DNA from 2 places in the Streptomyces sp. NPDC028308 genome. Region 1 is predicted to be linked to the other one. Evidence: riboswitches for the same ligand, from Rfam matches in the RefSeq annotation. Region 1 holds a riboswitch; the other holds the start of a gene.

Region 1 (3,221 bases):
GGGGTGCGCGGTGTGGTCGCCACCGCCTCCTACGAGGCGCGGGTGTTCGGGGTGCACTCGGCGATGCCCATGGCGCAGGCCCGCCGACTGGCGCCGAACGCCGCCTACCTCGTACCGCGCTTCCAGCTCTACCGCGACGTCAGTGAGCAGGTCATGGGGCTGCTGCGGGAGCTGTCGCCGCTCGTGGAGCCGCTGAGCCTGGACGAGGCGTTCGTCGACCTGGAGGCCGCAGGGACCGCCTGGGACGAGACCTCGGCGCGGCTGGTGGGCGCGAAGCTGCGCGCCGACATCCGGGCCGTCACGGGACTGACCGGGTCGGTGGGGCTCGCCGCCTCCAAGATGATCGCCAAGATCGCCTCCGAGCAGGCCAAGCCCGACGGGCTGGTGCTGATCGAGCCGGGGACCGAGCGCGCCCTGCTCGGGCCGATGTCGGTGCGGACGCTGCCCGGCGTGGGGCCCGCGACCGGCGACCATCTGCGGCGCGCCGGGATCACCACGGTCGAGGAGATCGCCGAGGCGGGCGAGGACGAGCTGGTGCGGCTCGTGGGCAAAGCACACGGACACGCCCTGTACGCGATGGCCCTGGCGCACGACGACCGGCCCGTGGTCGCCGAGCGCGAGACCAAGTCGGTGTCGGTCGAGGACACCTACGAAGTCGACATCCACGACCGGGTGCGGGTGTCCACGGAGGTGCAGCGGCTCGCCGACCGGTGCGTGGTGCGGCTGCGGAAGGCCGGGCGCTCGGGCCGGACGGTGGTGCTCAAGGTGCGGCGGTACGACTTCTCCACCCTGACCCGGTCCGAGACGCTGCGCGGGCCCACGGACGACCCTTCGGTGGTGCGCGAGGCCGCCGCCCGGCTGCTGGACTCGGTGGACACGACCGGCGGGGTCCGGCTGCTGGGCGTCGGCGTCACCGGGCTGGCCGACTACACCCAGGAGGACCTGTTCGCGCAGGCCCAGGCCGCCGCGGGCGAGCTGCTGGCGCAGGAGCAGGCCGAGGAGGAGGGCGTGCCGGAGGCCGTCACGGAGGCGGAGGCGCCGGCCGAGCGGCGCTGGCCGTCGGGGCACGACGTGCGGCACGCCGAGTACGGGCACGGCTGGGTCCAGGGGAGCGGCCTCGGCCGGGTGACCGTGCGGTTCGAGACGCCGTACTCGGGGCCCGGGCGCGTGCGCACGTTCCGGACCGACGATCCCGCGCTGGAGCCGGCGGACCCGCTGCCCCTGGTCGCGCCGGTGCCGGGGGCCGGCGGTGCCGCGGAGGGCGCGGGGACGGCGAGCGGGACAGCGGCGGTGACGGATGCGAGGGAGAGCGCCGAGGAGCGGGGCGTTCAGGCCGGTCCGGCCTCTTCCGAGCCGGCGAGCCGGCCGAAGTCGCGGTCCGGCGGGGCGGGCGACGCGAGATCGAGCCCGTAGTGGTGGTAGAGCTGGAGTTCCTGCTCCGGGGAGAGGTGGCGGCCGACACCGAAATCGGGCGCGTCCTTGATGAGGGCGCGGTCGAAGGGCACCCGGAGGGTCCCCTCCACGACCTCACTGGGCTCCAGCGGGACGAACGCGTCCCGGCTGAACAGGCCCGTCCGTATGGCAGCCCACTCGGGCGCTCCGGTGGCGTCGTCGAGATACACCTCGTCGACCGTGCCGATCTTGGTGCCCTTGCGGTCGAACGCCTTGCGGCCGATCAGGTTGCGCGGATCGATGTCGGTCTGCACGGTCCCTCCTCTTGGTCGCAAAACTCATCCGTAAGCACTACGAAAGAGCACATTCAGGAAGGCGGCCACTCGAAAGCCCGTGCGTTGTCCTCGCTGGTAGGCTGGCATACGGCTGCTGACCCCGTGCGGGAGAGTCCTCCGGCGAGATCCGGAGGCGCCGAAGGAGCAAATCCTCCCCGGAATCTCTCAGGCACACGTACCGCACGGACGAGGTCACTCTGGAAAGCAGGGCGGGCGTCGTCGGCTCCCGCCCTCACCGACGGTGAAAGCCGGTCCGTCCGCTGCTGGACGGCCCGGTGAAGCTCTCAGGTTGAGATGACAGAGGGGGAGGCCGTCGGGGTACCCGCGTCGTGGTACCCCCCGAAGGTCGTGTCAGACCAGGAGGCCTCCGCAATGACCGCCCATCGCATTCCGCTCTCCGAGCTCGAACAGGGCATCCCGTTCGAGCAGCGCCACATCGGGCCCGACCACGAGGCCCAAGCCAAGATGCTCGCGCAGGTCGGATACGGCTCGCTCGACGAGCTCACGGCCGCCGCGGTCCCGGACGTCATCAAGAACGCCGACGCGCTGGACCTCCCCGGCGCGCGCACCGAGGCCGAGGTCCTGGCCGAGCTGCGCTCCCTCGCGGACCGCAACCAGGTGCTCGACTCCATGATCGGCCTCGGGTACTACGGCACCTTCACGCCGCCGGTGATCCTGCGCAACGTGATGGAGAACCCGGCCTGGTACACCGCGTACACGCCGTACCAGCCGGAGATCTCGCAGGGCCGCCTCGAGGCGCTGCTCAACTTCCAGACCGTGGTCGCGGAGCTGACCGGCCTGCCGACGTCCGGCGCCTCGCTGCTGGACGAGGGCACCGCCGCCGCCGAGGCGATGGCGCTGTCCCGGCGGATGGGCAAGAACAAGAAGGGCCTCTTCCTGGTCGACGCGGACGCCCTGCCGCAGACGATCGCGGTCATCCAGACCCGCGCCGAGCCGACCGGCGTCGAGGTCGTGGTCGCCGACCTGAGCGAGGGCCTCCCGGCCGACGTAGCCGGCCGCGAGATCAACGGCGTGCTGATCCAGTACCCGGGCGCCTCCGGCGCCGTACGCGACATCAAGCCTGTCATCGAGCAGGCGCACGAGCTCGGCGCCGTCGTCACGGTCGCCGCCGACCTGCTCGCCCTGACGCTGCTCACCGCGCCCGGCGACCTCGGCGCCGACATCGCCGTCGGCACCACCCAGCGCTTCGGTGTGCCGATGGGCTTCGGCGGGCCGCACGCCGGTTACATGGCCGTCCGCGAGTCGTTCGCGCGCAGCCTGCCCGGCCGGCTCGTGGGCGTCTCCGTGGACGCGGACGGGCACAAGGCGTACCGCCTGGCCCTGCAGACCCGTGAGCAGCACATCCGCCGGGAGAAGGCCACCAGCAACATCTGCACCGCGCAGGTGCTGCTCGCCGTCATGGCCGGCATGTACGCCGTCTACCACGGACCCGAGGGCCTGCGGACGATCGCCCGGCGCACGCACCGCTACGCC
Region 2 (3,221 bases), on a different contig from region 1:
GCTGTGCGGGCCGCCGCCGTTCGGCAGCGGGATCCACAGGAAGCTGCGGCCGAGCACCTCGACGATCCGGGCGCCCGCCGAGGGGACTCCGAGGGATGCGGAGAGCACCTCCTCCAGTTCGTTGCCTGGCCATCCGCCGTGCGGATGGGGGTGCGGGTGCGCCTGTGCCGGGAAGTCCATCTGTCTACCGCCTGCTGTGAACCGCTGTTCCGGCTGGAAACCCTAGCCGGTGGGCGCGTACGGGGGTCAGTCGCCGAAGTCGATGCGGCGCAGCACGTCCGCCGCGGCCCGGTCGATCAGGACCGCCGAGCCGCAGCCCTCGGGCAGGTCGCCCTTCTCGGCGGCGCGCAGCAGCCGGCCGGCGGCGCGGCGGTGGCGCAGGAAGGCGTAGCGCGAGACCCCCCGGCCCCGCTCGCGCTGGCCGTCCAGGGCGGTGTCCGGCGGGACGTCGAGGAGCAGCAGGTGCAGGGTGCCGCCGCGGCGCCGGGCCTCGCGGGCGAGCCAGCGGCGCACCCAGGCCTGGGTGCCGCAGTCGTGCACGACGACGCCGGCTCCCGAGCGCAGCGCGCGGCGCAGTCCGGCGTAGTGCGCGACGCGGACGACGGGGCGGTAGAGCGCGTACGGCAGGAAGCGGGAGAGGCGGGTGTCCCAGCGGTCGCGGGTGTCCTGGGAGTCGACGCGGGCGCCGCTCACGGCCCGGCGCATCAGCGTCGACTTGCCGCTGCCGGGCAGTCCGGTCACCACGACCAGGTCGGCCGGGCCGAAGGACAGCCCGTGCGGGCTGCGTCCCGCGCGCTCGCGCAGGTCGCGGACGACGGTCCCGGACCGCCCGCGCGCCTTCCGGGCCTGGGCCGCGGGCTGTTCCGGCAGTGCGAGGCCCGAACTCGTCGCGTACGCCGTGGTCCTGTTCACCCTGGTCGTCCTCCCCCTCGGATCCCGAGTCCCATCCCCGTCGAGTGTAAAGAGAAGGTAATGCGGGGCGCCTCCCGTTTCCGTCCCCGTCCTGCCACAGACCCGTCACAGGTCCTCGGCCGGCCGCCGGACGGGCCGCCCCTGCCGGGTTTCACGGATGCGTGCAATGATGTGCCCGCCAACTGCATACCGGCCGCTTGAATCCGCGCGGGAGAGTCCCGGGGCACATCCGCCCGGGCGCCGAAGGAGCAAGTCCCTCCCTTGAATCTCTCAGGCCCCGATACCGCGCGGGCGAGGCACATCTGAAAAGCGGGCCGCTGACCAGTGGCTCCACCCAAGGTGCAAGTCAGGACCACCGGTTCGCCGGGTCGTGATGAACCTCTCAGGTTCCGATGACAGATGGGGAGGAACGACCTCGCCGTCATGCCTTGGGAGCCCCACCGATGAGCAGTAACGCCCCCCGTCACACCGCGCTCGATGCCCTGCATCGCTCTCTCGGCGCGACGATGACCGACTTCGCCGGCTGGGACATGCCCCTGCGCTACGGCTCCGAGCGCGACGAGCACCTCGCGGTCCGCACGAAGGCCGGTCTCTTCGACCTCTCCCACATGGGCGAGATCACGGTCACCGGCCCCGAGGCCGCCGCCTTCCTGAACTTCGCCCTCGTCGGCAACATCGCCTCGGTCGGTGTCGGCCGCGCCCGCTACACCATGATCGTCCGGGCGGACGGCGGCATCCTCGACGACCTGATCGTGTACCGGCTCCAGGAGCAGGAGTACATGGTCGTCGCGAACGCCTCCAACGCCCAGGTGGTGCTGGACGCGCTGACCGAGCGGGTGGCCGGTTTCGACGCCGCGGTGCGCGACGACCGTGACGCGTACGCGCTGATCGCGGTGCAGGGCCCGGAGTCGCCCGGGATCCTCAAGTCGCTCACCGACGCCGACCTCGACGGCCTGAAGTACTACGCGGGTCTGCCGGGCACCGTCGCGGGCGTCCCGGCGCTGATCGCGCGGACCGGCTACACCGGCGAGGACGGCTTCGAGCTGTTCGTGGCGCCGGCCGACGCCGAGAAGCTGTGGCAGGCGCTGACCGAGGCGGGAGCCCCGGCCGGGCTCGTCCCCTGCGGCCTGTCCTGCCGCGACACGCTGCGCCTGGAGGCGGGCATGCCGCTGTACGGGCACGAGCTGACGACGTCGCTCACCCCCTTCGACGCCGGCCTCGGGCGGGTCGTGAAGTTCGAGAAGGAGGGCGACTTCGTGGGCCGCGAGGCCCTCTCCGAGGCGGCCTCCCGTGCCGCGGACAACCCGCCGCGCGTGCTCGTCGGGCTCGTCGCCGAGGGCCGCCGCGTGCCCCGCGCCGGGTACCCCGTCGTCGCCGGCGGCGAGGTGATCGGCGAGGTCACCTCCGGTGCCCCCTCCCCCACGCTCGGCAAGCCGATCGCGATGGCGTACGTCGACGCCGCGCACGCCGCCCCCGGCACCGCCGGTGTGGGGGTCGACATCCGGGGCAGCCACGAACCGTACGAGGTCGTGGCGCTGCCGTTCTACAAGCGCCAGAAGTGACACTGGTCCCCAGGCGATCCCGGTGACCCCGGCCCCGGCGCCCCTCGCGGCGCCGGGCACCCCCGGGCACGTCCGCCCAGCTCATCCACGTCCCCGCTGCATCAGCAGTCCCCCGCGTACAGGAGAATCCAGGCCATGAGCAACCCCCAGCAGCTGCGCTACAGCAAGGAGCACGAGTGGCTGTCGGGCGCCGAGAACGGCGTCTCGACGGTCGGCATCACGGAGCACGCGGCCAACGCGCTCGGCGATGTCGTGTTCGTCCAGCTCCCGGAGGTCGGTGACACCGTGACCGCGGGTGAGACCTGCGGCGAGCTGGAGTCGACCAAGTCGGTCAGCGACCTCTACGCCCCGGTCACCGGCGAGATCACCGAGACCAACCAGGACGTCGTGGACGACCCGTCCCTGGTGAACTCCGCCCCCTTCGAGGGTGGCTGGCTGTTCAAGGTGCGCGTCACGGACGAGCCGGACGACCTGCTCTCCGCGGACGAGTACACCGAATTCACCGCAGGCTAAGGACTCCCGACTGATGTCGCTTCTGAACACGCCCCTTCATGAACTCGACCCGGACGTCGCCGCCGCGGTCGACGCCGAGCTGCACCGCCAGCAGGCCACCCTGGAGATGATCGCCTCGGAGAACTTCGCTCCGGTCGCGGTCATGGAGGCCCAGGGCTCGGTCCTCACCAACAAGTACGCCGAGGGCTACCCGGGCCGCCGCTACTACGGCGGCTGCGAGCACGTCGACGTGGT

Evidence for each region. A riboswitch is a leader RNA that binds a small molecule or an ion and turns the genes downstream of it on or off. The one in region 1 is predicted to bind glycine.
Region 2: linked by a shared signal. The riboswitch ahead of gcvT (glycine cleavage system aminomethyltransferase GcvT) and the one ahead of gcvP (aminomethyl-transferring glycine dehydrogenase) in region 1 are both predicted to bind glycine.

What each region holds. Positions count from the first base shown of each region.
Region 1 is NZ_JBVHTO010000005.1:9,107-12,327, forward strand. Features, by position in the region: gene ACZ4VA_RS12545 (DNA polymerase IV) at 1-1,413, shown strand, start outside; gene ACZ4VA_RS12550 (PRC-barrel domain-containing protein) at 1,329-1,706, opposite strand; glycine riboswitch at 1,823-1,918, shown strand; gene gcvP (aminomethyl-transferring glycine dehydrogenase) at 2,100-3,221, shown strand, end outside.
Region 2 is NZ_JBVHTO010000018.1:140,620-143,840, reverse strand. Features, by position in the region: gene ACZ4VA_RS36015 (enhanced serine sensitivity protein SseB) at 1-180, opposite strand, end outside; gene ACZ4VA_RS36010 (AAA family ATPase) at 247-912, opposite strand; glycine riboswitch at 1,111-1,208, shown strand; glycine riboswitch at 1,209-1,321, shown strand; gene gcvT (glycine cleavage system aminomethyltransferase GcvT) at 1,356-2,474, shown strand; gene gcvH (glycine cleavage system protein GcvH) at 2,610-2,987, shown strand; gene glyA (serine hydroxymethyltransferase) at 3,001-3,221, shown strand, end outside.